Regions from separate parts of the Sulfitobacter profundi genome, predicted to be linked through region 2. Evidence: riboswitches for the same ligand, from Rfam matches in the RefSeq annotation. Region 2 holds a riboswitch; each other region holds the start of a gene.
The links. Region 2 has a riboswitch for thiamine pyrophosphate ahead of thiC (phosphomethylpyrimidine synthase ThiC). Riboswitches for the same ligand answer to the same signal wherever they lie in the genome.
Positions count from the first base shown of each region.

Region 1: another riboswitch for thiamine pyrophosphate. It lies ahead of thiB (thiamine ABC transporter substrate binding subunit); the one in region 2 lies ahead of thiC (phosphomethylpyrimidine synthase ThiC).
Region 3: another riboswitch for thiamine pyrophosphate. It lies ahead of thiD (bifunctional hydroxymethylpyrimidine kinase/phosphomethylpyrimidine kinase); the one in region 2 lies ahead of thiC (phosphomethylpyrimidine synthase ThiC).
Region 4: another riboswitch for thiamine pyrophosphate. It lies ahead of thiC (phosphomethylpyrimidine synthase ThiC); the one in region 2 lies ahead of thiC (phosphomethylpyrimidine synthase ThiC).

Region 1 covers NZ_JBHSWA010000001.1:1,632,064-1,639,142, reverse strand. The annotation lists gene ACFQAU_RS08560 (thiamine ABC transporter ATP-binding protein) at 1-308, opposite strand, end outside; gene ACFQAU_RS08555 (thiamine/thiamine pyrophosphate ABC transporter permease ThiP) at 295-1,851, opposite strand; gene thiB (thiamine ABC transporter substrate binding subunit) at 1,827-2,804, opposite strand; TPP riboswitch at 2,839-2,939, opposite strand; partial or broken gene aroC (chorismate synthase) at 2,948-4,140, shown strand; gene ACFQAU_RS08540 (DMT family transporter) at 4,151-5,089, shown strand; gene cobO (cob(I)yrinic acid a,c-diamide adenosyltransferase) at 5,160-5,765, shown strand; gene ACFQAU_RS08530 (alkaline phosphatase D family protein) at 5,825-7,079, opposite strand, start outside.
Region 2 covers NZ_JBHSWA010000005.1:148,039-155,117, reverse strand. The annotation lists gene ACFQAU_RS22020 (sensor histidine kinase) at 1-612, opposite strand, end outside; partial or broken gene ACFQAU_RS22015 (transposase) at 1,020-1,175, opposite strand; gene ACFQAU_RS22010 (Fe(3+) ABC transporter substrate-binding protein) at 1,406-2,422, shown strand; TPP riboswitch at 3,010-3,131, shown strand; partial or broken gene thiC (phosphomethylpyrimidine synthase ThiC) at 3,225-5,022, shown strand; partial or broken gene ACFQAU_RS22000 (ATP-binding protein) at 5,396-5,551, opposite strand; gene ACFQAU_RS21995 (sensor histidine kinase) at 5,668-7,071, opposite strand; gene ACFQAU_RS21990 (putative pterin-binding protein) at 7,041-7,079, opposite strand, start outside.
Region 3 covers NZ_JBHSWA010000001.1:100,204-107,282, reverse strand. The annotation lists gene ACFQAU_RS00570 (HesA/MoeB/ThiF family protein) at 1-461, opposite strand, end outside; gene ACFQAU_RS00565 (thiamine phosphate synthase) at 458-1,054, opposite strand; gene ACFQAU_RS00560 (thiazole synthase) at 1,051-1,812, opposite strand; partial or broken gene ACFQAU_RS00555 (sulfur carrier protein ThiS) at 1,880-1,948, opposite strand; gene ACFQAU_RS00550 (FAD-dependent oxidoreductase) at 2,001-2,981, opposite strand; partial or broken gene thiD (bifunctional hydroxymethylpyrimidine kinase/phosphomethylpyrimidine kinase) at 2,974-3,776, opposite strand; TPP riboswitch at 3,843-3,939, opposite strand; partial or broken gene ACFQAU_RS00540 (error-prone DNA polymerase) at 4,051-7,079, opposite strand, start outside.
Region 4 covers NZ_JBHSWA010000005.1:17,541-24,619, reverse strand. The annotation lists gene istB (IS21-like element helper ATPase IstB) at 1-345, shown strand, start outside; gene ACFQAU_RS21290 (sensor histidine kinase) at 709-2,082, opposite strand; partial or broken gene ACFQAU_RS21285 (transposase) at 2,490-2,645, opposite strand; gene ACFQAU_RS21280 (Fe(3+) ABC transporter substrate-binding protein) at 2,876-3,892, shown strand; TPP riboswitch at 4,480-4,601, shown strand; partial or broken gene thiC (phosphomethylpyrimidine synthase ThiC) at 4,695-6,492, shown strand; partial or broken gene ACFQAU_RS21270 (ATP-binding protein) at 6,866-7,021, opposite strand.

The sequences.
Region 1 (7,079 bases), on a different contig from region 2:
TTCAGCCGCAAGTCAGGGCGCAGCCCAAGGCCGACGTTCTGCCGCACGGTGAGATGGGGAAACAGGTTATTATCCTGAAACAGCATCGTCATGCCGCGCTGGCCGGGATGCTGTTCGGTGATGTCTGCGCCATCCCGCAACAACCGCCCCGCCGCCACCGGCACAAACCCACAGATCGCCGCCAGCAACGTCGACTTGCCCGACCCAGAGGGGCCGATCACCGCATAGCTGCGCCCCGGTGCGAGGGTCATATCGGCGACAAGGCTGAATTCGCCCCGCTCTATGCGCATCTTTTCAAGCGTCAGCATGCCAGCGCCCCCATTTGTCGCAGATGAAAAACACCGCCAGCGCCAAGACCAGCAGCAACAGCGCCGCACCTGCTGCGGCCTCCATCCGGTAAGCGCCCATCAGACGGTACATTTGTAAGGGCAGCGTCGCACGGTCCTGATCGGCGAACAGCGCGATCACGCCGAGGTCACCCACCGACAGCGCCCCGGTCAGCCCGGCGGCAAAGCCCAGTTGTGGACGCAAGCGCGGCAAGACCAACAGACGCCAAAGCGCCCAACCATTCATGCCGAGGGTCTGCGTCAGCGGGCCATAATCCTGCAACGTCTCACGCAGCCGCGGCACCAGAATGCGCAGCACGAAAGGCAGCGCCATCAGCGCGTTCACGAGGGCCGTAACGGGGAGGCTCAGCCGCGCCGGTTCGAGCACCGGGTTGATCAGAATGAACCAGCCCGTGCCGATCATCAGCGGAGAGGCCGCAAGCCCCATCAGGCCAATCGCCTCCACCCCGCCGCGCCGCCGGGTGGCGATCCAGCCTGCCATCGGCAAGGCCAGTGCGGCGAGTACTATCACGCTGAGGCCCGCAACCAGACTGCTATTCAACGTGGCCTGCCAAACCGAGGGTGGCAACTGCCCTACCCCCGCCAAACCACGCAGCACCACAGCCCCCAGTGGCAGCAGCAGAAACAGCGCCGCCAACGTGATAACGACGATATCCAACGCTCGCTGCCCCCCGCCCAGCGCATCCCAGCGGCGCAGGGGGCGGTCCAGCCCACCGCCCAAGCTGATCGGCGGGATCAGCCAAAGCGCCGCAACCGCCGCAGCACCCGCGAGCACAAGCTGCACCACCGACAAAAGCGCCGCCCGCCCAAGGTCAAAATCAAACCGAAACGCCTGATAGATCGCCAGCTCGATCGTCGTCGCGCGTGGCCCGCCACCCAGTGTCAGGGCCACGGCAAAACTGGTCAGACAAATCACGAAGATCAGCGCCGCCACGCCGGGCAGAACCTGCCGCAGCATCGGCCATTCCAGCGCCAGAAACAGTGCACGGGGCGTCATCTGCAGCTGCCCGGCCAGTCGAAACCGCTCGGACGGTATGCTCTGCCAGCCTTGCAGCAAAAGCCGTGTTGCCAGCGGAAGGTTAAAGAAAACATGGGCCAGAACCACGCCGTGCAGCCCGTAGATCGACACCGGTGGCAGGCCCAGAGCCGCGCCAAACTGGTTCAGCACACCAGACCGCCCAAAAACCGTGAGCAACCCCAGCACCGCCACGATCACCGGCAGAATAAACGGCGCGCCGAGCAATGTAATCAACGCCCCACGCCCCCAAAACCGCCGCCGCGCCAAGGCCCGCGCGACCAGCACCGCCAGCAGCACAGACAGCACCGCCGACCACACCGCCTGCGTGACGGTAAAACGCACCGCCGCCCAATCCGCCGCCCCCAGCCCCGCCGCCACATCGGCTGCCATGAAAACGGCAACCAACGCAGCAAGGATCAGGCCCGCGACCAGTGCGGCGGCGAAAAGCCCCGTCTTGCCGCTTAACGCGACAGCGCGGTCAGCCATTCGTCCAAAGCCTCTTTACGGAGCGCGGGGACTTCGCCGTTCGGCACCAACAGCGCCTTGCCGGGCTGGATCATCCCGTCAAACCCTTCGGGCAGACCGCCTTCGGGCGTCACGGCGGGGTACATCCAGTTGGTCGTCGGCAGCACCGATTGCGCGGCGTCAGAGACGAGGTATTGCAGGAACTGATCGGCCAGCTCCGGCTGATCCGACCCCGCGAGCTTCCCCGCCACTTCGATCTGCATGTAGTGGCCTTCGTCAAACAGCGCCGCTGTCTTGCTGTCATCCTCCTCTGCGATCAGGTGATAGGCAGGCGAGGTGGTGTAGCTGAGCACCATATCGGCCTCGCCTTCGAGGAACAAACCGTAGGCTTCGGACCACCCTTTAGTCACGGTCACGACATTGTCGGCCAGCCCCGCCCAAACCTCGGGCGCCTCATCGCCATAGGCCGTTTTGACCCACATCAGCAGACCCAGACCGGGGGTTGAGGAGCGCGGGTCTTGGATGACGATCTTCAAATCGCTCTCGGCCAGCGCTTTGAAATCGGTGGGCGCGGAGAGGTCCGTGCCATGGACAAAAGCGAAGTAGCCCCAGTCATAGGGGACGAAGACGTCATCTTCCCAAGTGATCGGCAGATCATAGTCAGCCTGCAACCCGCTCGGCGCGAACAGCTCAGTCTCCTTCGCCGCCGCGACAAGGCTGGTGTCGAGCCCCAGTACGATATCCGCGTCAGAGCGCGCGCCCTCAAGCTTGAGCCGCGCCAGCAGTGCCGCGCCATCGCCCATGCCAACGAATTTCAGGTCGCAGCCGCATTCGGCCTCGAACCCCTCTTCGATGGCCGGGCCGGGGCCCCATTCGGTGACGAAACTGTCGTAGGTATAGACCGTCAATTCAGGCGTTTCGGCCCATGCAGCCGATGCGCCCAAGACGCCCGCAGCAAGTGTAAGATACTTCATTGCATCCTCCTTTTGCGGCGAAAGGTAAAAGGTGGATGTCTGTCCGGACCTTCCCTCCGCCGGTGTTAACCGGTTCAGGTTCAACGGGTCCGCACAACACGTACATCTCAGCCCAAAGGCCCCCGAGGTAGCGTCAGGGGTAGATGCCCCCCACACAATTGGCAAGGCAAATCCCCTTGAGGCAGGGCGCTGCCCCGGCTAAGGGTTTGACAACAGGAGGTCCGCCCATGTCGATCAACAGCTTTGGCCATCTTTACCGGGTCACCACATGGGGCGAAAGCCACGGTCCCGCCCTTGGCGCCACGATTGATGGCTGCCCCCCGGCGTGCCGATTGACGAGGGCATGATCCAGCAGTGGTTGGACAAGCGCAAACCGGGCCAGAACAAATACACCACGCAGCGGCGTGAGGCGGATGAGGTGCGGATTCTGTCGGGCACCTTTGAGGGCGTCACGACAGGCACGCCGATCCAGTTGATGATCGAAAACACCGATCAGCGCTCCAAAGACTACGGCGATATCAAGGACAAGTTCCGCCCCGGTCATGCCGACATCACCTATTTCCAGAAATACGGCATCCGCGACTATCGCGGGGGTGGGCGTTCCTCGGCGCGCGAAACGGCGGCGCGGGTGGCGGCGGGCGGTCTGGCGCGCGAGGCGATCAAGGCGCTGGCCCCGAACCTGCAGATCACCGGCTATATGGTGCAGATGGGTCCGCATAAGATCGACCGGGATGCGTTCGATTGGGACCAGATCGAGCAGAACCCGTTTTGGGTGCCCGATGCCAAGGCGGCGGACGACTGGGCCGCGTATCTCGACGGGCTGCGCAAGTCCGGCAGCAGCGTGGGTGCGATCATCGAAGTCACCGCGCGCGGCGTGCCTGCGGGGCTCGGCGCGCCGGTCTATGGCAAGCTCGACACCGATCTGGCCGCCGCGATGATGAGCATCAATGCCGTCAAAGGCGTGGAAATCGGCGAAGGCATGTCAGCCGCGATGCTGACCGGAGAGCTGAACGCGGACGAGATCACCATGGGGCCAGAGGGGCCGGAATATTCCTCCAACCATGCGGGCGGCATCTTGGGCGGGATCAGCACCGGGCAGGATGTGGTCGTGCGTTTCGCGGTGAAGCCGACCTCAAGTATCCTGACCACGCGGCGCACCATCACCAAACAAGGCGAAGAGACCGAGATCATCACCAAAGGCCGCCATGATCCCTGTGTTGGTATCCGCGCGGTGCCGGTGGGCGAGGCGATGATGGCCTGCGTGCTGCTGGATCACCTGCTGCTGCACCGCGGTCAGATCGGCACTAACCGCGGACGGATCGGCCCCGAAGCATGAGGACCAGAGCATGAAAGTCGATGATTTCTCCGCCCGCCCCGCCCTTGGCGTCGGGCTGAAGATCACGGCGATCCTGCTCTTTACCTGCATGTCTGCGATCATCAAATCGCTGGCCGACGATGTGCCCGCGGGCGAGTCGGTCTTCTTCCGCTCCTTCTTTGCCATTCCGGTGATCCTGATCTGGCTGGCGCAACGCGGCAAACTGAAAAGCGGGCTGAAGACGAAAAACCCGATGGGCCATGTCTGGCGCGGGCTTTTCGGCACCACGGCAATGGGGCTGACCTTTACCGGCCTTGGCCTGCTGCCCCTGCCCGAGGTCACCGCCATCGGCTTTGCCACACCGATTTTCACTGTGATCCTTGCCGCCGTGTTGCTGGGCGAACAGATCCGTCTGATCCGCGTGACTGCCGTGGCGATCGGGCTGGTCGGGGTGATGATCATCCTCTGGCCGCGTTTCAGCAGCATCGGTACGATGGAACAGACAGCCACGATTGGTGCGCTGTTGATCCTGATGGCGACGATGGTGCGCAGCCTTGTGCAGATCCACATCCGGCAATTGGTGCAGAACGAAGACACGGCGGCGATCGTCTTTTACTTTTCCGTCACTGCATCGGTCTTGGCGCTTTTCACCCTGCCCTTCGGCTGGGTCATGCCTGATCTGCAAACCTTTGGCTTGCTGGTGTTGGCAGGGTTAATCGGCGGAGTGGCGCAGATTCTTATCACCTCGGCTTATCGCTTTGGCTCGGCTTCGATGCTGGCGCCATACGACTATACCTCGATGCTCTTTGCCATCTTGCTGGGCTACGTCTTCTTTGCCGAACTGCCGACGATGATGATGCTGGCAGGCGCGGCGCTGGTGATCAGCGCGGGCGCGCTGGTGATCTGGCGCGAGCGGCAGTTGGGGATGGAGCGCGGCAAAGCGCGGTCTGTCACCGATCCCAAGGCGTGATTCATTGCGGGCTTTCGCCCGGCTCGCCCTCTCCCTATGGTGCCCCGAAACCGGATAGAGGAGATGACCGATGAGCGACGCGGATCCGCAAGACCACAAGGAAAAGATGCAGCAGCGTCAGGCCGAACAGCGCGCCAAGGTGGCCGAGCTGCAAGACCCTGACAAGGGTCTTGTGCTGGTCCATACCGGGCCGGGCAAGGGCAAATCCTCCTCTGCTTTCGGGGTCGTCGTACGCGCGCTTGGCTGGAAACAGCGCGTCGGTGTGGTGCAGTTCATTAAGGGCAAATGGAAGACCGGCGAACGGCTGTTCTTTGAACAACTCGATGAGGTGACATGGCACACGATGGGCGAAGGTTTCACCTGGGACACCCAAGATCGCAACCGCGACATCGCCGCCGCCGAGGCCGCATTTGGCAAGGCGCGCGAGATGATGGCGAGCGGGGACTATGACCTCGTGGTGATGGATGAGATCAACATCGCCATCCGCTATGAATACCTCAAGATCGAAGACGTCATCGCCGGGCTTGATGCCCGCGACAAGCGCACAGCGGTCGTGCTGACAGGCCGCGACGCCCGGCCCGAGCTTTGCGACTATGCCGATCTGGTGACCGAGATGTCAGAGGTCAAACACCCGTTCAAAGCAGGCATCAAAGCACAGCGCGGCGTCGACTACTGAAACGAAAAGGATCGCCCGCTTCTGGGCGATCCTCTCAATCCGACCGCTCAAACGGGTCTTTAGATCGCGGCCCCCTTGGGGTCGAGCGTCACCGAGTAGATCTCGGTGTCGGCACGGTCCATCAGGCGCACTTTCATCTGCTGGGTCTTGGCGTCGATATCGACCAAGCCAAAGAATTGCAGACCAGCAGAAGGCGGCAGGTTCACCTGACCCTCCTCCGGCGCTTTGACGTATTTCAACTCGGGGCCAAAGGTGCCGTCCAATTCGTTCGGGCCAAACGTGCCTGCGTGCAGCGGGCCCGAGACAAACTCCCAAAACGGGTCGAAATCCTGAAACTGCGCCTTGTCGGGGTTGTAGTAATGCGCGGCGGTGTAATGCACATCTGCCGTGAACCAGACGACGTTGTCGACCTGCGCGGTCTTGATGAAACGCAGCAGCCCCGCGATCTCTTGCTCGCGCCCCTTGGCGGCACCGTTGTCGCCATTGGCTACCGCTTCGGCCCCGCCGCCGACGACCAGTCCGATGGGCATGTCGCAGGCGATGACCTTCCATGTGGCCGACGAATTGGTCAGTTCCCGCTTGAGCCATGCCATCTGCTCGGCCCCGAGGATCTCTGTGGCCTGCGACATCTCGGTCTGCATGTTCTCGCTGTTCGGCCCCCGGTAGCTGCGCAGGTCAAGGAAGAAGACATCCAGCATCGGACCGTAGTTGATCTTGCGGTAAACCCGGCCCGGCTCGGCGGGGGTGATACGCAGCGGGGTCATCTCGTGAAAGGCCTGCGAGGCGCGGGCGGCGAGGACGTGGATCGACTTTTCGCTATAGCGGTCGTCTTCCATCAGGCTGCGCGAAGAGGACCAATTGTTCACGACTTCATGGTCGTCCCACTGCATGAAGGTCGGCACATGGGCGTTCATCTCGCGCACATGATCGTCCATCAGGTTGTATTTCCACTGGCCGCGATATTCGTCCAGCGTCTCGGCCACTTTGCGTTTCTCATCGATGATCGTGGTGTTTTTCCACAGCGTGCCATCCTCAAGCTGCACCTCATCCTCAAGCGGGCCATCGGCATAGATGGTGTCACCGGAATGCAGGAAGAAATCGGGGCGGTGTTTGGCCATGGTCGCATAGGTGCGCATGCCCTCATCGTCGATGCCCCAGCCCTGACCGGCGGTATCGCCCGACCAGGCAAAGCGCACGTCGCGGCGCGCGGTGGGCGCGGTGCGGAACTGGCCGATGATCGGCTCTGAAGTGGCGTTGATGTCGCTCAGGTCGGCAGCGGTGAAGCGGTAAAAGATATCCTGATCCGACGGCAGC
Region 2 (7,079 bases):
GAGGCGCTCGCCCTCGCCCGGAGCATAGCGCGCCCGGAAATCATCAGCAGCGGGCTTGGCATCGTCCGGGAAACCGTAGAGCCGGTTCAACTCTACCGAGGACGTGACGATATCGCTCTCGAGATCGATCTCCCAGACAGCCATCTGGGCGGCATCGAGTGCAATGCGCAGCCGTGCCTCGCTTTCAGTCAGGGCGCGCCGCATTTCCTCCCGCTCGGTGATATCCTCGATCGAGCCGCTGTAATGAACGGCCTGGATCTTGCCCTCGACCTCAGCAAACCGCGCTACCCCATGAGCTCTCACCCACCGAAGTTCACCGGTGTCAGGGCGCGTGATCCGATAGACATAGCTCTCCTGTAAGCGGTTCTCCGGATCGAGGGCGTGCTCCAGCGCGGCAAGCATATCGGCAGCATCATCGGGATGGGTTAGCGAGCGCACTGTGGCGAAAGTTGCTGGCTCATCTTGCGAAAGACCCTGAATCTCTCGCGCAAGAGAAGAAAAATAGATCTCGTCCGACCGAAGATCCCAGTCCCAGACACCAACTCCTGCGGCAAGGCAGGCAAGTTGATAGGGATCGCTGTCGCGGGGTTCCGACCTCTCTTCGTTTTGCATGTGTGGCATATCCTTATTTCCCGCCACCGGCCACTTTGAACAGGAAGCCAAGAATGGGCAAGCGAAACGCTTTGGTGACAACACTGACGTCTGCCTAAAAGCCGCAGCCTATTCATCTTATGCCAAAAGACGGCGTCATCCCGTCTAATTTGCTGGGCAGGCTTCAAGTTTTCGAATCGCGCACCTCTTGAGACTGAGGTTATGGCGGAGTTTCGGCAGCGGTCATTGCCATCGGAGCGTCAGGGGCTGAAGGGATCGATGATCTTCGATCCCTGCTTGCAGAATGGCAGGAGATCAATGCCATCGTAATGATCGTCCTGCACCGGCCTTGGGAGAAAGACACTCATCTGCGCCAAATCTTGCAACGTGCGGCGCGAGCGCCTTTCCTGTAGGGCTTTTCGCGTTTGCTGCGGTGCAGGAAAGATCTTGACCAATTTCCGGAGATTTTGGGCGGTTGCGGCGAGCAGGAATTCGTCATTTGCACCGCATGGGCCACGTAATCAGAGCCTTCCGAGGCCGAGGGTGCGCTTGAGATGCGTGAAGAGCATCTCGACCTTCTTCCGGAGCTACCTTCTAGGCAGCCACGGAATGTCCTATTGCGCAGCCAGACAAGTCGAGATGTTTGTTCCGCCCTCATAGCCCGGCCTCTCGGTGCGCTCAATGGCTGATGGTCTGCGTCGGGAAATGGTGCCGGACCTTCTGACCGATTTTATCGGAATTGGTTGCAGGGGCGTCTAAAATCTGTTTCTTACTGTTTCAGTCAAGTTACTCCAAACTGGAACAGGACCCTGATATGACCTTCTGCAAAACATCGACTGCCGCCGCCGCGCTGATGTCGCTGGCACTACCCGCGCTGGCCGATGGCGAGTTGAACCTCTACTCCGCCCGTCACTATGACACCGATGAGCGCCTTTACTCCGACTTTACCGAAGCAACTGGCATCACCATTAACCGCATCGAAGGCAAGGCCGACGAACTGCTGGCCCGTATGGAAGCCGAGGGTGCCAACTCCCCCGCCGACTTGCTGCTGACCGTCGACACCAGCCGCCTCAAGCGCGCCAAAGACATGGGCCTGCTGCAAGCGGTGGAGAGCGACACGCTTGAAGAGCGCATTCCCGGCAATCTGCAAGACGACGACAACCAGTGGTTCGGCCTGTCGCAGCGCGCGCGGATCATCTTCTTTAACAAAGAGACGCTGGACACCCCACCCGCGACTTACATGGACCTCGCCGATCCTGCCTACAAAGGTCAGGTCTGCATCCGGTCCTCGACCAACACCTACAACCAGACTCTGTTGGCTGCCATCGTGACGCACGAGGGTGAAGAAGCCGCGACCGAATGGGCACAGGGCGTGGTCGACAACATGGCGCGCGCACCGCAGGGCGGTGACACCGACCAGCTGCGCGGCATCGTCTCGGGTGAATGCGACATCGCGGTATCCAACAGCTACTATTTCGCCCGCGCGATCCGCACCGATGTGGACGGCGTGAGTGCCGATATCGACAAGATCGGCCTGATCTGGCCGGACCAAGAAGGCAACGGCGCGCATATGAACCTCTCCGGCGGCGGCGTGGCCAAGAACGCGCCGAACCGTGAGAATGCTGTGAAGTTCCTTGAGTATCTCGCCTCTGATCAGGCGCAGGTCTATTTCTCGGCCGGTAACGATGAGTTCCCGACGGTGGAAGGCGTTGAACTGGCTGATAGCGTAAAGCAGTTGGGTGAGTTCAAAGCCGACGAGGTGAACCTGTCGGACGTGGCCGAGAACATCGGCACCGCGCAGAAAATCTTTGACACGGTTGGCTGGGAATAAGACTTCACATCAAGTAACGCAGAAGGCGGGCTTTCGAGCCCGCCTTTTATTTTAGCTTCGATCATCGCCGATCCCGGTACCGTAAAGGGCGCGACCCGAGCCGCTCGGCCATCTAGCTGACCGTCGCTAGGATGAAAAACCTGCGCTACATAGTTCCGCTTGAACTCGTCCTAAACCGATTGTGCGGCTGAATCCGCGCTTCTACTCGGTTCCCAAATTGCCAAGTAAGTATCTACAAAATCTAAGGACACCTCATTCATCGTCAATTCGATCCACCAGATCCCGGAACTATTGTCACGTTAACTCGCCGACATTTCAAGGTGGCATGCCGAACGTTGATCAAGGGGCTGAATAACCGCGCAGAGAACAGCCATTTGCCTTTCCGAAAGCGAGAGCTTGCAAACTCGGCGAGTTAACGTGACAACACACTTCGGCCGCCCGTCAGAGGCGCCCCACGACGCCAACCATCCGTAAAAGTACCAAAGATCGGAGCGGATATCGGCCAATCAAATGCCTTCAGCAATGGCTTCGCCACTGACGGTACCTTATCGGCTGCCCTTGCTCTTCTGAAATCTATTAGATACGTACATCTTACGCAGGGGAGTCCCAACTGAGGGACTGAGAGGCGACTGACAGCAAGGCTGTAGTGTCGCGACCCTTTGAACCTGACCCAGTTGATACTGGCGTAGGAAGCATTGGTCGCCCCTCCCGAACTGGGTGCGTGGCCAGACAGGGGCATGCGCCCGTTTCCAAGCCAAAAATCGTCTGTGTCTTTTTGAGTTATCAACTTGAGGAGCACGCCATGAATATTCCGAATCCTAAAGTCACAACAGGTGAATTGCCTGCATCGCGCAAAATCTATGTGAAAGGCAGTCTATATCCCGAAATTCGTGTGCCCCTGCGCGAGATTTCGGTTCACCCGACCGCAGGTGAACCGCCGCTGCCAGTCTATGACAGTTCTGGTCCATATACCGATTCAAACCATCTGACCGACATCAGACATGGCTTGCCCGTTTTGCGCCGAAACTGGATCATCAGACGCGGCGACGTCGAATCCTATCAGGGGCGGAACACGCAGGACGCTGATAATGGCTTTGTGCAGGGTGATCGCTTGACACCTGAATTTCCGGTGCAACAGCAACCCTATCGTGCAAAAGAGGGCAAGGCGGTAACGCAACTGGCCTATGCCCGGGCAGGTATTGTCACGCCCGAAATGGAGTTTGTGGCCATTCGCGAAAACCAGTTGCGTGAAGCGGTATCTGCGCCGCGCGATGGCAATGACTTTGGCGCAAACATTCCAGACTATGTAACGCCCGAGTTTGTGCGAGGTGAAATCGCCGCCGGCCGGGCGATTATTCCCGCCAATATCAACCACCCAGAGATTGAACCGATGATTATCGGTCGCAATTTTCTAGTGAAGATCAATGCCAATATGGGCACGTCTGCCGTCACATCTTCGATGGAAGAAGAAGTGGACAAGCTTGTCTGGGCAATCCGCTGGGGGCCGATACGGTCATGGACCTTTCGACCGGTCGCAACATCCATAACACGCGCGAATGGATTATCCGGAACAGCCCTGTGCCCATTGGGACCGTGCCAATTTATCAAGCGCTGGAAAAGGTTAACGGAATTGCCGAGGATCTCACATGGGAGGTCTTCCGCGACACATTGATTGAACAGGCCGAACAGGGGGTGGATTACTTCACCATTCATGCGGGCGTGCGTTTGCATATGGTGCCAATGACGGTGAACCGAGTGACGGGGATTGTGTCGCGCGGGGGGCTATCATGGCAAAATGGTGCCTGCATCACCACAAGGAAAGCTTTCTGTACGAGAATTTCGACGAGATTTGCGATATCTGCCGCGCCTATGATGTATCGTTCAGTCTTGGCGATGGCCTGCGCCCGGGGTCGGTTGCAGACGCCAATGACGAAGCGCAATTTGCTGAGCTCGAAACATTGGGCGAGTTGACGAAGGTCGCTTGGGCCAAGGATTGTCAGGTGATGATTGAAGGGCCGGGCCACGTGGCCATGCACAAGATCAAGGAAAACATGGACAAGCAGCTTGAGTGCTGCCACGAGGCGCCGTTCTACACACTTGGACCACTAACGACCGATATTGCGCCGGGGTATGATCATATCACCTCTGGTATCGGCGCTGCGATGATTGGTTGGTTCGGATGTGCAATGCTGTGTTACGTGACCCCAAAAGAGCATCTTGGCCTGCCAGACCGTGACGATGTCAAAATTGGCGTTGTCACCTACAAAATCGCCGCTCACGCTGCCGATTTGGCCAAAGGGCTGCCCGGTGCACAACGGCGCGACGATGCCTTGTCCCGCGCCCGGTTTGAGTTCCGTTGGGAGGATCAATTCAACCTTTCGCTGGACCCGGAAACCGCGCGTGACTTTCATGATCAAACGCTGCCGAAAGAGGCGCATAAGGTGGCACATTTCTGTTCGATGTGCGGGCCGAAATTCTGCTCCATGCGGATCAGCCATGACATCCGGGCCGAAGCGCACAAAGATGGGATGGAGGCAATGGCTCAAAAGTTCCGCAACGGCGGCAACCTATACATGCCGGTTGATGTGTCTGACGAGTGATAATAACCGCGGGGCAGTCTTGCCGGGCTGGTCTCTGCCATTGAGCTGGCGCGACATGGAGCAGACGTGCGGTTTTTGAGCTCGGCGACAATCGGGGGTCGCGCAGCCTTGCGCGCTTTGCGGGCGGTATGTTGGCGCCTTGGTGCGAAAGCGCAGCGGTTGAACAGCAGGTTATCAAGCTTGGGACAAGGGCGGCGGATTCACGGTCACAGATTACGCTTGTCACGCGGCGCGGAACTCGTGTGCTCGCCCCGCCGCGCGATCGGGGAAAACTTACACGAATTGCCAGGGTGTTGTCACGTTAACGGGCCCGAGGTTACTGGTCCATTGATCTGGGCGTAGGCCGTTTCGATGCAGAGATTGGGGCTTTATGGCGATCGAGTAGCGCTTTCGTCATCTTGGCGTCTCCGAAGACCGATGGCCACTCAGCGAAGTCGAGGTTCGTCACGATGATGGACGTGCGCTCGTAAAGACGACTGACGAGGTAGTACAGCAGCTGGCCGCCGGTCTGTGCGAAGAGGATATAGCCGAATCAGTCGAGGACCAGGAAGCCGAGGCGGCACAAGCGAACCGCAGCTTCCCACGCTCACCGGGAGGCGCGAGGTAAGGCGAAGTGACGCCTTCAGATCATGCTTTTGCTTGGGTTTAGGAGTTTTCGGGTAGGAGATCGAACTCAATCCAAAAGGTTGAGCCCTTTCCTTCAACCGACTTGAACTCGATCTTTCCGCCCAGCAAATCAATCAACTGCTTTGTGATGCTCAAACCCAGGCCGCTGCTCTGAGTGGTGCCCGTGGTGCCCGGATTGACCTGGTGAAAGGGGGTAAAGATCGCATTTTGTCGGTCTATCGGTATTCCTATGCCATGGTCGGTGACCTCTATCCGCACCTTCTGGTCAATTTTTTTCAGGTTTATTTCCACGACATCGCCTGAAGACGTAAACTTTGTAGCGTTTGAAATCAGATTGGCCAGAATCTGACTGACGCGGGCGCTGTCCGTCAGAGCTTTCATCTCCTCGTCCGGTGTGTTCACGCGATAGCTGACGTTGTGTTTGTCACCGTAAGCTTGGCACCCTTCGACAGCTGAAGACACGACTGTATTGAGATCGACAGGTTTGCGTTCCACTTTCACTTTACCCTCTGTCAAAGCCTGCGCGTCCAAAATGTCATTGACCAGCGCCAAGAGCCGATCTCCATTGCGAGATGCGACATCAAGTAGCTTGAGCGCGGCTTCATCCTTCATCGTATCTGCAACTCGGCTTTTCAATAAAGCCAGGCCACCGATGATGGAGGTCAGAGGCGTCCTTAGCTCGTGACTGACGATGCTCATGAAATTCATTTTCATGCGGGCAGCGGATGAAGCTTCCTCAGCAAGATGGCGCATCTCTTGTTCAGCATGCTCGGCGGTTCTTAACTCCAGCATGAGTAAAAGAATGAAGATCCCCAGAAGCCCCAGAATGGTGGCGCTGAGATAGGCCACGGTATGAGACAGAGTGAGGAGAGCCGCCCTAAACTCCGCCATGGCTTCGGATTTTTCTTGCGCGACGGTTAGTAAAAATTCCCGGATAGAGAGATCAAAGCCTTCCAGTGCAAGGAGAATACTTTCCGCTCTTTCGCTGCGTTCTTCGCCAGTAAGACGATCGGTGTTGAGATCTTTGATCGCAGGCTCCAGACGCTTGAAGGTTGCCTCAAGCTCCGGCACCACGTCGGCATTGATTTGGAAGGTTGCGATAAGCTTCGGAAGCTCTCCCTTCTGAAGGATATTAATCCGGCTCCAGGCGATGTCAAATCGCATGGCCACATCGACCGCTGACTTATACCCGAGAGCATACTCGCCGAGGGCATTCTCGAGTCGTAGCAATTCAAACTGCAATTGCGAGGCAACCCACAGAGGGTCACTCTGCTCAGCAGTTTGAATATTCTGGACTCCGTCGTCCAGCTTGGAAAGCACGATAATCCCAAAAATCACTGCGCCGATAAACAATAGCAGGAGCAGGCCGCGGATAAATTTCCTGTAAGGAATTAGTCGACGGAGATGCTCTTGAGCTGCCATACCAACCT
Region 3 (7,079 bases), on a different contig from region 2:
CCAACATAGCCCGACATCCCAAGCGCCGAAGCCGAGATCAGCGGCTTGCCTTGCGCCAAAGACAGATCCGAAAGCGTCAGGCTGGCGGCGAAAGTGTCCGCGCAGTCGAGGGCAATATCGCACTCCGCCAGCAATCCGGGGGCGTTGGCGGGGGTAAGCCATTCGGCACGCGGGGTGAGCGTCACCTCCGGGTTCAGCGCCGCCATCGCCTCTGCCGCGGCGGTGACCTTGGGCCTGCCGATATCGCCCATTTGGTAGAGCGGTTGGCGGTGCAGGTTACTCTCGGCCACCACATCGCCATCGACCAGCGTGATGCGCCCCACACCGGCCCCGACGAGGTATTGCAGCACCGGCACCGCCAGTGCCCCGGCACCGACAACGAGCATACGCGCGGCAGCAAGCCGTTCCTGCCCCTCGGCACCGACCTGCGGCAGAATGGTCTGGCGGGCGTAGCGGCTCATGCCGTCACCTTGAGCCATTCGCGCATCCGCGCGTCGGGGTCGGCGTTCAGTGTGATATCCGTGACCGCCGCCACCGTGTCGGCCCCGGCGGCAAAGGCCCCCGGCGCACGGGCGACCGACATGCCGCCAATAGCGCAAAGCGGGATGTCACCGATCCGCGCCTTCCATTCGGTCAGCCGATCGAGGCCCTGTTCGGTCCATTTCATCTTTTTCAGAATGGTCGGATAGACCGGACCAAGGGCGATGTAATCGGGGGAGAGGGCCAGCGCGCGGTCAAGTTCGGCGTGGTCGTGGGTGGAGAGGCCCAGTTTCACTCCCGCGCGCCGGATCGCGGGGATGTCGGCTGTGTCCAGATCCTCTTGACCCAGATGCAGCCAGTCGGCCCCCAGTTCAATGGCCAGTTCCCAATGGTCATTCACCACCAACTGCGCGCCGTATTGGCGGCAAAGGTCAAGCGCGGTGGTGATCTCGGTCCGCAGCAGGTCATGCGGCGCGTCTTTGATGCGCAACTGCACCAGCTTGACGCCCAAGGGCACCGCCCGCGCAACCCATGCAGCACTGTCAAAAACGGGATAAAAACGCGGCAGGGTCATAGCCAAGCCTTTCCGATCACGGGGGTGGAGGGCATCGCCATATCGCGCTGGCCCATCGGGCCGGAGGCGGCGGCAAGCGCGCCCGCGCGGCAGGCCAGCGCAAAGGCCTCGGCCATGGCGGCGGGGTTGCGGGCTTCGGCGACGGCGGTGTTGAGGAGCACCGCGTCGAACCCCATCTCAAGCGCCTGTGCGGCATGGCTGGGCAGGCCAAGGCCCGCATCGATCACCATGGCCACCTCCGGAAATGCGGCCCGCAGGCTGCGCAGCCCGTGCAGGTTGTTCAGCCCCAGCCCTGACCCAATCGGCGCGCCCCAAGGCATCAGCACCCGGCAACCCGCATCGACCAGCCGCCCGGCCAGCACCTGATCCTCGGTGGTGTAGGGAAAAACCTCGAACCCATCGGCGCAAAGCGCCTCGGCGGCCTCAACCAAGCCGAAGGGGTCAGGCTGCAGGGTGTCGGCATGGCCGATAACTTCCAGCTTAATCCAATTGGTCCCGAAATACTCCCGCGCCATCTGTGCCGTGGTGATCGCCTCCCGCGCCGAATGGCAACCGGCAGTGTTGGGCAGCAGATGCACGCCGAGCCCGCGCACCATATCCCAAAACGCCTGACCCGCACCCTGTTCGCGGCGCAGGGAAACGGTTGCCACCGGGGCGGCACTTTGGCGAAAGGCGGCCTCCATCACCGCGGGCGAGGGATAGCGCGCGGTGCCCAGCATCAGCGGCAGGGGCAGCGAAATGCCGTAAAAGTCGCGCATCGCTTAGCCCCTGCATGGCGCTGAGCACTTCGAGCTGGTCGCCATCGCTCAGCGTCGTCGCGCCCCGCGCGCCTGCGGGGACGAAATTGCCGTTGAGTGCGGTGGCGACCTTGGCTTCGCCCCAGCCAAGCTCCACCAAGACCGCGTTAAGCCGCGTGGCAGTGACCTCACGCGCTTCGCCGTTCACTTCAATTTTCACGGAATAAATCCCCTGTTGTCGCTGTTGCAAGAAAGGCTGCGGCCTGTTCTGCCAAGGCCGGTGCCATGAGAAACCCGTGCCGAAACAATCCGTTAAGATGCAGCACTGCGCCGCGTTGCACGATGCCGGGAAGGTTGTCGGCAAAGGCGGGGCGCAGGTCGGCGCCCATCTCAATGATCTCGCCTTCGGCAAAGCGCGGGTCGAGCGCATAGGCCGCCGAGAGCAGTTCCAGCGCCGAGCGCGCGGTCATTTGGGCGCGACTGGCGCTTTCGATCTGGGTCGCGCCCAGCATATAAATTCCGTTCCCGCGCGGCACCACATAGAGCGGGTGGCGCGGGTGCAGCAGGCGGATCGGGCGGGTGAGGGTGATCTCAGGCGCGCGCAGCAAGATCATCTCGCCGCGCACCGCCCGCAGGCCGGGTAGGTCGGCGCTGGCGGCCATGCCACGGCAGTCGATCACCGGGCCTGCGACCTTGGATGGGGTGAGGGGCGTGGGCTCGACCTTCACCCCATGGGCGGCGAGCGTTTGGGTAAGATCATGCAGGGCTTGGCGCGGGTTCAGGTGCGCTTCCTCCTCAAAGAACAGCCCGCGCCGATGACGCCCGGTAAGCTCGTGCTCGACCGCCGCGATGGCCTCGGCGTCGCAAGGGGTGTGGCCGTCGGTCCGGTCGGCGAACCGCTGGATTTCAGCGCGGTCCCGTTCCGGGGCGAGGACCAGCGTGCCCCTATGGGTGACCTCGGTGATCTCAGACCAGAGCGCCGCGGCACGCCGCCCGTTGGTCACCACCGCAGGCTCGCTCAGCGCGCCTTCGCAGAAGGGGGCGAGCATCCCGCCCGCCCACCATGAACAGCCATGCGGCCCGGGCGTGCCTTTGCGGTCGACCAACCGGGGCCGCAGCCCCTGCGCCAGACAGGCCCGCGCGGCCCAAAGCCCCGCAACGCCTGCGCCGATGATGGTGACGTCACTCATGGGGCCAAACCGCGTGGAAATGATGCACCGGGCCGTGGCCATGCCCAATGTTCAGCGCATCCGCCGCGGCAATGGCGCGTTGCAGATAGGCATGCGCAGCCTGCACGGCCTGCGGCAACGTTTGCCCCCGCGCCAGCCCCGCGGCGATGGCGGCGGAAAGGGTGCAGCCGGTGCCGTGGGTGTTGGCGGTGTGCTGGCGGGGCGCGGAAAGGCGCAGGGTTTCAGCCGCGGTGATCAGCAGATCGACGCAGGTCTCCCCTTGCCATGCCCGCCCTTCATCAGCACCGCGCCGGGACCGGCAGAGAGCAGGGCGCGGCCCTGTTCCAGCATGGTGGCCTCATTGGTGGCTTCCGGCCTGTCCAGCAGCCGTGCGGCCTCGGGCAGGTTTGGCGTTAGTACATGGGCCAAGGGCAGCATCCGGTCGCGCAGTGTCGCCACCGCCTCGGCAGAGAGCAGCGCATCGCCGGATTTTGCCACCATCACCGGGTCGAGCACCACAGGCGCGGCGCAGCCCGCCAGCCCCTCGGCCACGGCAGTGATCGTTTCAGGATCGCCCAACATGCCGATTTTCACCGCACCGATCGCCAGATCGTCAAAGACCGCCGCCATCTGCGCCCGGATCATCGCGGGAGAGATCATCTCAACCCCGGTCACCGCGCGTGTGTTCTGCGCCGTCACGGCGGTGAGCACGCTGGCCCCATAGACGCCAAGCGCGCTGAAGGTCTTCAGATCGGCCTGAATCCCCGCCCCGCCGCCGCTGTCGGACCCCGCAATCGTCAGTGCTTGAAAAGCCATTTGGCCCCCATGTGTTAGATGGGCCAAGGGCGTGTGGATACGGGATAAACGACGGGCCGCGTGGGGCCGATGCTTGGTTCCGTTCCCTACGCCGGTACGACCCGGATCAGGTTCGATGGGTCGGTTTTCACCTCTCAGCCTTGCGGCACCCCAACGGATTGCGGGCAGGCTAGCGAGGCGGGCTGGCAGGGTCAACTGGTGATGGTTAATTTATGAGTTGTCGTTCTGTATCAACTATTTGCGAGTCACACTTCATCAAATACATGAAGATTCGTTAATGAAAATCCCGCGACTTCGGGATCACACGCGCGTCGCGCGGATGGCTATGCATCGCCACCTGACCGGGCAGCGGATGGGTCGGGTGATCACCCCGCGTGGTGATGCCGGGCATCGGTGCGTCCGACAGCGAAGCAAGCCTGTCAGAGCGGTCCTTAAGCCGGTCGGCCACCACATGGATCACCCGCCCGTCGGTCTGCACGCGCCCTTCGACCACCAGCAGCCGCGCGGCCATGATCGTGGGGCGGTAAAGCTTGAACATATTAGGCCAGATCACGAGGTTCGCCACGCCGCATTCATCCTCCAGCGTGATGAAACAGACCCCCTTGGCGCTGCCCGGCTTTTGCCGCACCAGCACCAGCCCGGCGAGCTTGACCCGTCGCCCATGCCCCATGCGTGCCAAATCGCGGGCCGAAGCAAACCCCTGCGCGGCGAGGCTGGAGCGGTAAAAGGACATCGGATGCGCCTTCAGCGACAGGCGCAGCGTTTGGTAGTCGGCCACGACCTGTTCGGCCTTCGGCATCACCGGCAAGGTGACCTCCGGCTCCGGCCCCTGAGCCGCGGCCTCCGCATGGTCAAAGATCGGCAAGGCGGGCGCGTCGCGCAGCCCTTGGGCCTGCCAGAGCGCCTGACGCCGGTCGATCCCCATGCTGCGCATCGTGTCGGCGGCGGCCAGTTGACGGATCGCCTTGGCATCGAGCCCGGCGCGAGACTTGAGGTCTTCGACATCCGCAAAGGCGCCTCGCGCCGGTCCATGATCCGCGCGGCGGCTTTTTCCTGCAACCCGTCCACCATGCGCAGCCCCAGCCGCAGGGCAAAACCGTCGCCGCAGGGCTCCAGCGTGCAGTTCCAGTCGGAGTAATTCACATCAACCGCGCGCACCTCGACCTGATGCTCGCGGGCGTCGCGCACGATCTGGGCGGGGGCGTAAAACCCCATCGGCTGCGAGTTCAGCAGCGCGCAGGCAAAGGCCGCCGGGTAGTGGCATTTCATCCATGAGGACACATAGACCAGCTTGGCAAAACTCGCCGCATGGCTCTCGGGGAAGCCATATTCGCCGAACCCCTTGATCTGGTCAAAACAGCGCTGCGCAAAGACCGGGTCATAGCCGCGGTTGGTCATCCGGCCCACCATCTTGTCTTGTAGCTTTTCAATCGTCCCGCGCGAGCGGAAGGTGGCCATGGCCTTGCGCAGCTCGTTCGCCTCGGTCGGGGAAAACTGTGCCGCGTCGATGGATATCTTCATCGCCTGTTCTTGAAAGATCGGCACGCCCAGCGTCCGGCTGAGGATGCTGAACAACTCGTCCTGCGGATAGGCCGGGCCGGGGGCGGGGTAGACGACGCTCTCCATCCCCTGGCGGCGGCGCAGGTAGGGGTGGACCATGTCGCCTTGGATCGGGCCGGGGCGGACGATGGCGACCTCGATCACCAGATCATAGAACACGCGGGGGCGCAGCTTCGGCAGCATCGCCATCTGCGCGCGGCTTTCGACCTGAAAGACGCCCAGACTGTCGCCCCGGCAGAGCATGTCGTAGGTGGGTCGCCCTGTGGCGTCGTCCTCGTGATCCTCCACCGGGACCGTGGCCAGTTCCAGCGGGCGGTCGTAATGCGCCTCGATCAGATCAAAGCATTTGGCGATGCAGGTGAGCATGCCAAGGGCGAGGATATCGACCTTGAAGATTTGCAGCGCGTCGATGTCGTCCTTGTCCCATTCGATGAAACTGCGCTCGGGCATGGCGCCGTTGCCGATGGGGACGATCTCGGTCAGGGGGCGTTCGGTCAGGATGAAACCGCCGACGTGCTGGCTCAGGTGGCGCGGCATGCCGATCATCTGGGAGGCCAGTTTCAGCACCATGCGCAGATAGGGATCTGACAGGTCCAACCCCGCCTCGCGGGCGCGGTCATCGTCCATCTGGCCCTCGAAACTGCCCCAGATCGTGCCCGCGAGTTTTGAGGTCACGTCTTCCGACAGCCCCATCGCCTTGCCGACCTCGCGAATGGCCGAGCGTGGGCGGTAGTGGATCACCGTGGCGCAGAGCCCGGCGCGGTGGCGGCCATATTTGCCGTACATGTATTGGATGACCTCTTCGCGCCGCTCATGCTCGAAATCGACGTCGATGTCGGGCGGCTCATCGCGTTCCTCGGAAAGGAACCGCTCGAACAGCAGGTTATGCACCGCCGGGTCGACCGAGGTGATGCCGAGGCAGAAACAGACCGCCGAATTGGCCGCCGAGCCGCGCCCTTGGCAGAGGATCGGCGGCTCAGCTTCCTCGCGGGCAAAGCGCACGATGTCGTAGATGGTCAGGAAATAGCGGGCGATCTTTTTCGACCCGATGAGCGCGAATTCCTTTTCGATGGTCTTTTCTACCCCTCGGGCACGCCTTGCGGGTAGCGCCGCGCCGCGCCCTCCCATGTGAGGCGGGCGAGTTCCTCCATCGGGCTGCGGCCTTCGGGGACGATCTCATGTGGGTATTCGTAGGCCAGATCGGTGAGGCGAAAGGTGATCCTGTCCGCCAGACGCCGCGTCTCGGCGATGGCATGGGGCCAGTCGGCGAAGAGGCGCAGCATCGCCTCGGGCGATTTCAGGTGCCGTTCGGCATTGGCGGCCAAGAGATAGCCCGCCTTGGGCACGATCACGCCCTCGCGGATCGCCACCATCACATCCTGCAAGGGCCGCCGGTGGCGCGCGTGGTAGAGCACATCGTTGGTGGCCAAAATCCTCAGCCCATGGGCGCGGGCCAGTGCGTCCAAGCGGTTGATCCGCGCCCGGTCATCGCCACGATAAAGGAAGCTTGCGCCCACATGCCGCATCCCCGGCAGTGCTTTCACCAGACGCGGCAGGCCAGCGGCAAAGACGTCAAGGTTCTCGGGCGGCATGACGATCAGATGCAGCCCTTCGGCGTGTTGGCTCAGCATCTCCAGCGTCAGATGGGTCTCACCCTTTTGCTGCCATTCGCCGTCTATAGATTGCATCTTGCCCGCCGACAGCAGCGTCGAAAGCCGCGCATAAGCGGCGCGGTCTTGCGGA
Region 4 (7,079 bases), 130 kb from region 2:
AAGGCCCAAGGCAAGGCAGGAAAGATCGCCGAGGTGCTGGTGAAAGCCGATTTAGTGGTCTTGGATGAGCTGGGATACCTGCCGTTCAGCGCTACGGGTGGCGCGTTGCTGTTCCACCTTCTAAGCAAACTCTACGAGCGCACCAGCGTCGTCATCACAACCAACCTGAGCTTTAGCGAATGGGCCAGCGTGTTCGGTGATGCAAAGATGACCACCGCGCTCCTCGACCGCCTCACACATCGTTGCCACATTCTCGAGACCGGCAATGACAGCTACCGGTTCAAGGCCAGCTCCGCGACAGCCAAACAGAAACGAAAGGAAAAAGCGGCATTGACGCCATCATAACGCAAAGAACATAACAACTGGGTGGGTCAAGTCTCGGTGAAAATGCCGGGTCAGTTCTCGGTGACAATCAACACGCAGCTTTCACACAGTCATATCCTCGGCATAGTCGGCCCACAGGCTAAACGCGGCAGCCCGGGAGTGGCGGTAGGTGGGCCAACTAATCCAATAGTATGATCAATTGAGGCGCGTCGAGCCAACACGTCCATTAAGGAGTTCAGGCGCTTAGTCACTCCCTCTTGGCGTGACGTCACCCCAGCCTCCGAGTTAGGATGGAGGCGGACATCCCGTGGGCCACGGCCGATCCGAAGATCGCGAGGCTGACAGGTTCAACCCTGCCTGCCGTAGCCCCGTTCCACAGGCTTTCTATACTCGCTGATCATCTCCAACGACATGGATATGGGCTTCCAGTCCACAGGCGAGATAGCAGAGGTCCACTCGATGTGGCGGAGGAAGGGCACCACGGCGCAATAGCTGGGTGCCAAACCCCACATGCTCAGGCTTGGTCACCGGGGGACCGCCGTGCTCCTTCCAGTGCAGCTCCAGCGTCCCCTCAACGGTGCTCTGCCAGCTTACATCGATACCGCCAGCCGGGACCGAAAGCGCGCCATGCTTGACGGCATTGGTGGCGAGTTCATGGAGCGCCATGGCAAGGCCGGAAATCGCCTTGTTCGGAACGAGCACCTGTGAGCCCTCGACCCTGATTTTACAGGCCTCATCCTTGAACGGGGCCAGCACGTGGTCGACAAGCTCCGAAACCGCGAGCGCACGGGCTTCTTTTCCGAACATCAAATCGGTGGCGGCCGACATCGCGCGCAGACGCGCCATAAAGCTTTCGTAGTGCGCGTCCCGGGCCCAGGTTCGACCGGCGATCGCTCCCATCAATGCTGCCAGGTTCTTCAGCCGGTGGCGAAGTTCATCGGCGACAGTTGCGATGCGTTCTTCCTGTCGTGCCTGTTCGGTAATGTCGAACACCACCCCGATTGCACGTTCCCGCCCGGTATGATCGACCGGCGCCAGCGCGGCCCTGAGCAGAAACACTCGTTCCGATCCATCAGGAAACAGATGACGCACCTGTGTCTGAAGCTTGTTTTCACCACTTGCCCGCGCCTCTGCTCCAGCCTTTGCGAGGCGCTCGCCCTCGCCCGGAGCATAGCGCGCCCGGAAATCATCAGCAGCGGGCTTGGCATCGTCCGGGAAACCGTAGAGCCGGTTCAACTCTACCGAGGACGTGACGATATCGCTCTCGAGATCGATCTCCCAGACAGCCATCTGGGCGGCATCGAGTGCAATGCGCAGCCGTGCCTCGCTTTCAGTCAGGGCGCGCCGCATTTCCTCCCGCTCGGTGATATCCTCGATCGAGCCGCTGTAATGAACGGCCTGGATCTTGCCCTCGACCTCAGCAAACCGCGCTACCCCATGAGCTCTCACCCACCGAAGTTCACCGGTGTCAGGGCGCGTGATCCGATAGACATAGCTCTCCTGTAAGCGGTTCTCCGGATCGAGGGCGTGCTCCAGCGCGGCAAGCATATCGGCAGCATCATCGGGATGGGTTAGCGAGCGCACTGTGGCGAAAGTTGCTGGCTCATCTTGCGAAAGACCCTGAATCTCTCGCGCAAGAGAAGAAAAATAGATCTCGTCCGACCGAAGATCCCAGTCCCAGACACCAACTCCTGCGGCAAGGCAGGCAAGTTGATAGGGATCGCTGTCGCGGGGTTCCGACCTCTCTTCGTTTTGCATGTGTGGCATATCCTTATTTCCCGCCACCGGCCACTTTGAACAGGAAGCCAAGAATGGGCAAGCGAAACGCTTTGGTGACAACACTGACGTCTGCCTAAAAGCCGCAGCCTATTCATCTTATGCCAAAAGACGGCGTCATCCCGTCTAATTTGCTGGGCAGGCTTCAAGTTTTCGAATCGCGCACCTCTTGAGACTGAGGTTATGGCGGAGTTTCGGCAGCGGTCATTGCCATCGGAGCGTCAGGGGCTGAAGGGATCGATGATCTTCGATCCCTGCTTGCAGAATGGCAGGAGATCAATGCCATCGTAATGATCGTCCTGCACCGGCCTTGGGAGAAAGACACTCATCTGCGCCAAATCTTGCAACGTGCGGCGCGAGCGCCTTTCCTGTAGGGCTTTTCGCGTTTGCTGCGGTGCAGGAAAGATCTTGACCAATTTCCGGAGATTTTGGGCGGTTGCGGCGAGCAGGAATTCGTCATTTGCACCGCATGGGCCACGTAATCAGAGCCTTCCGAGGCCGAGGGTGCGCTTGAGATGCGTGAAGAGCATCTCGACCTTCTTCCGGAGCTACCTTCTAGGCAGCCACGGAATGTCCTATTGCGCAGCCAGACAAGTCGAGATGTTTGTTCCGCCCTCATAGCCCGGCCTCTCGGTGCGCTCAATGGCTGATGGTCTGCGTCGGGAAATGGTGCCGGACCTTCTGACCGATTTTATCGGAATTGGTTGCAGGGGCGTCTAAAATCTGTTTCTTACTGTTTCAGTCAAGTTACTCCAAACTGGAACAGGACCCTGATATGACCTTCTGCAAAACATCGACTGCCGCCGCCGCGCTGATGTCGCTGGCACTACCCGCGCTGGCCGATGGCGAGTTGAACCTCTACTCCGCCCGTCACTATGACACCGATGAGCGCCTTTACTCCGACTTTACCGAAGCAACTGGCATCACCATTAACCGCATCGAAGGCAAGGCCGACGAACTGCTGGCCCGTATGGAAGCCGAGGGTGCCAACTCCCCCGCCGACTTGCTGCTGACCGTCGACACCAGCCGCCTCAAGCGCGCCAAAGACATGGGCCTGCTGCAAGCGGTGGAGAGCGACACGCTTGAAGAGCGCATTCCCGGCAATCTGCAAGACGACGACAACCAGTGGTTCGGCCTGTCGCAGCGCGCGCGGATCATCTTCTTTAACAAAGAGACGCTGGACACCCCACCCGCGACTTACATGGACCTCGCCGATCCTGCCTACAAAGGTCAGGTCTGCATCCGGTCCTCGACCAACACCTACAACCAGACTCTGTTGGCTGCCATCGTGACGCACGAGGGTGAAGAAGCCGCGACCGAATGGGCACAGGGCGTGGTCGACAACATGGCGCGCGCACCGCAGGGCGGTGACACCGACCAGCTGCGCGGCATCGTCTCGGGTGAATGCGACATCGCGGTATCCAACAGCTACTATTTCGCCCGCGCGATCCGCACCGATGTGGACGGCGTGAGTGCCGATATCGACAAGATCGGCCTGATCTGGCCGGACCAAGAAGGCAACGGCGCGCATATGAACCTCTCCGGCGGCGGCGTGGCCAAGAACGCGCCGAACCGTGAGAATGCTGTGAAGTTCCTTGAGTATCTCGCCTCTGATCAGGCGCAGGTCTATTTCTCGGCCGGTAACGATGAGTTCCCGACGGTGGAAGGCGTTGAACTGGCTGATAGCGTAAAGCAGTTGGGTGAGTTCAAAGCCGACGAGGTGAACCTGTCGGACGTGGCCGAGAACATCGGCACCGCGCAGAAAATCTTTGACACGGTTGGCTGGGAATAAGACTTCACATCAAGTAACGCAGAAGGCGGGCTTTCGAGCCCGCCTTTTATTTTAGCTTCGATCATCGCCGATCCCGGTACCGTAAAGGGCGCGACCCGAGCCGCTCGGCCATCTAGCTGACCGTCGCTAGGATGAAAAACCTGCGCTACATAGTTCCGCTTGAACTCGTCCTAAACCGATTGTGCGGCTGAATCCGCGCTTCTACTCGGTTCCCAAATTGCCAAGTAAGTATCTACAAAATCTAAGGACACCTCATTCATCGTCAATTCGATCCACCAGATCCCGGAACTATTGTCACGTTAACTCGCCGACATTTCAAGGTGGCATGCCGAACGTTGATCAAGGGGCTGAATAACCGCGCAGAGAACAGCCATTTGCCTTTCCGAAAGCGAGAGCTTGCAAACTCGGCGAGTTAACGTGACAACACACTTCGGCCGCCCGTCAGAGGCGCCCCACGACGCCAACCATCCGTAAAAGTACCAAAGATCGGAGCGGATATCGGCCAATCAAATGCCTTCAGCAATGGCTTCGCCACTGACGGTACCTTATCGGCTGCCCTTGCTCTTCTGAAATCTATTAGATACGTACATCTTACGCAGGGGAGTCCCAACTGAGGGACTGAGAGGCGACTGACAGCAAGGCTGTAGTGTCGCGACCCTTTGAACCTGACCCAGTTGATACTGGCGTAGGAAGCATTGGTCGCCCCTCCCGAACTGGGTGCGTGGCCAGACAGGGGCATGCGCCCGTTTCCAAGCCAAAAATCGTCTGTGTCTTTTTGAGTTATCAACTTGAGGAGCACGCCATGAATATTCCGAATCCTAAAGTCACAACAGGTGAATTGCCTGCATCGCGCAAAATCTATGTGAAAGGCAGTCTATATCCCGAAATTCGTGTGCCCCTGCGCGAGATTTCGGTTCACCCGACCGCAGGTGAACCGCCGCTGCCAGTCTATGACAGTTCTGGTCCATATACCGATTCAAACCATCTGACCGACATCAGACATGGCTTGCCCGTTTTGCGCCGAAACTGGATCATCAGACGCGGCGACGTCGAATCCTATCAGGGGCGGAACACGCAGGACGCTGATAATGGCTTTGTGCAGGGTGATCGCTTGACACCTGAATTTCCGGTGCAACAGCAACCCTATCGTGCAAAAGAGGGCAAGGCGGTAACGCAACTGGCCTATGCCCGGGCAGGTATTGTCACGCCCGAAATGGAGTTTGTGGCCATTCGCGAAAACCAGTTGCGTGAAGCGGTATCTGCGCCGCGCGATGGCAATGACTTTGGCGCAAACATTCCAGACTATGTAACGCCCGAGTTTGTGCGAGGTGAAATCGCCGCCGGCCGGGCGATTATTCCCGCCAATATCAACCACCCAGAGATTGAACCGATGATTATCGGTCGCAATTTTCTAGTGAAGATCAATGCCAATATGGGCACGTCTGCCGTCACATCTTCGATGGAAGAAGAAGTGGACAAGCTTGTCTGGGCAATCCGCTGGGGGCCGATACGGTCATGGACCTTTCGACCGGTCGCAACATCCATAACACGCGCGAATGGATTATCCGGAACAGCCCTGTGCCCATTGGGACCGTGCCAATTTATCAAGCGCTGGAAAAGGTTAACGGAATTGCCGAGGATCTCACATGGGAGGTCTTCCGCGACACATTGATTGAACAGGCCGAACAGGGGGTGGATTACTTCACCATTCATGCGGGCGTGCGTTTGCATATGGTGCCAATGACGGTGAACCGAGTGACGGGGATTGTGTCGCGCGGGGGGCTATCATGGCAAAATGGTGCCTGCATCACCACAAGGAAAGCTTTCTGTACGAGAATTTCGACGAGATTTGCGATATCTGCCGCGCCTATGATGTATCGTTCAGTCTTGGCGATGGCCTGCGCCCGGGGTCGGTTGCAGACGCCAATGACGAAGCGCAATTTGCTGAGCTCGAAACATTGGGCGAGTTGACGAAGGTCGCTTGGGCCAAGGATTGTCAGGTGATGATTGAAGGGCCGGGCCACGTGGCCATGCACAAGATCAAGGAAAACATGGACAAGCAGCTTGAGTGCTGCCACGAGGCGCCGTTCTACACACTTGGACCACTAACGACCGATATTGCGCCGGGGTATGATCATATCACCTCTGGTATCGGCGCTGCGATGATTGGTTGGTTCGGATGTGCAATGCTGTGTTACGTGACCCCAAAAGAGCATCTTGGCCTGCCAGACCGTGACGATGTCAAAATTGGCGTTGTCACCTACAAAATCGCCGCTCACGCTGCCGATTTGGCCAAAGGGCTGCCCGGTGCACAACGGCGCGACGATGCCTTGTCCCGCGCCCGGTTTGAGTTCCGTTGGGAGGATCAATTCAACCTTTCGCTGGACCCGGAAACCGCGCGTGACTTTCATGATCAAACGCTGCCGAAAGAGGCGCATAAGGTGGCACATTTCTGTTCGATGTGCGGGCCGAAATTCTGCTCCATGCGGATCAGCCATGACATCCGGGCCGAAGCGCACAAAGATGGGATGGAGGCAATGGCTCAAAAGTTCCGCAACGGCGGCAACCTATACATGCCGGTTGATGTGTCTGACGAGTGATAATAACCGCGGGGCAGTCTTGCCGGGCTGGTCTCTGCCATTGAGCTGGCGCGACATGGAGCAGACGTGCGGTTTTTGAGCTCGGCGACAATCGGGGGTCGCGCAGCCTTGCGCGCTTTGCGGGCGGTATGTTGGCGCCTTGGTGCGAAAGCGCAGCGGTTGAACAGCAGGTTATCAAGCTTGGGACAAGGGCGGCGGATTCACGGTCACAGATTACGCTTGTCACGCGGCGCGGAACTCGTGTGCTCGCCCCGCCGCGCGATCGGGGAAAACTTACACGAATTGCCAGGGTGTTGTCACGTTAACGGGCCCGAGGTTACTGGTCCATTGATCTGGGCGTAGGCCGTTTCGATGCAGAGATTGGGGCTTTATGGCGATCGAGTAGCGCTTTCGTCATCTTGGCGTCTCCGAAGACCGATGGCCACTCAGCGAAGTCGAGGTTCGTCACGATGATGGACGTGCGCTCGTAAAGACGACTGACGAGGTAGTACAGCAGCTGGCCGCCGGTCTGTGCGAAGAGGATATAGCCGAATCAGTCGAGGACCAGGAAGCCGAGGCGGCACAAGCGAACCGCAGCTTCCCACGCT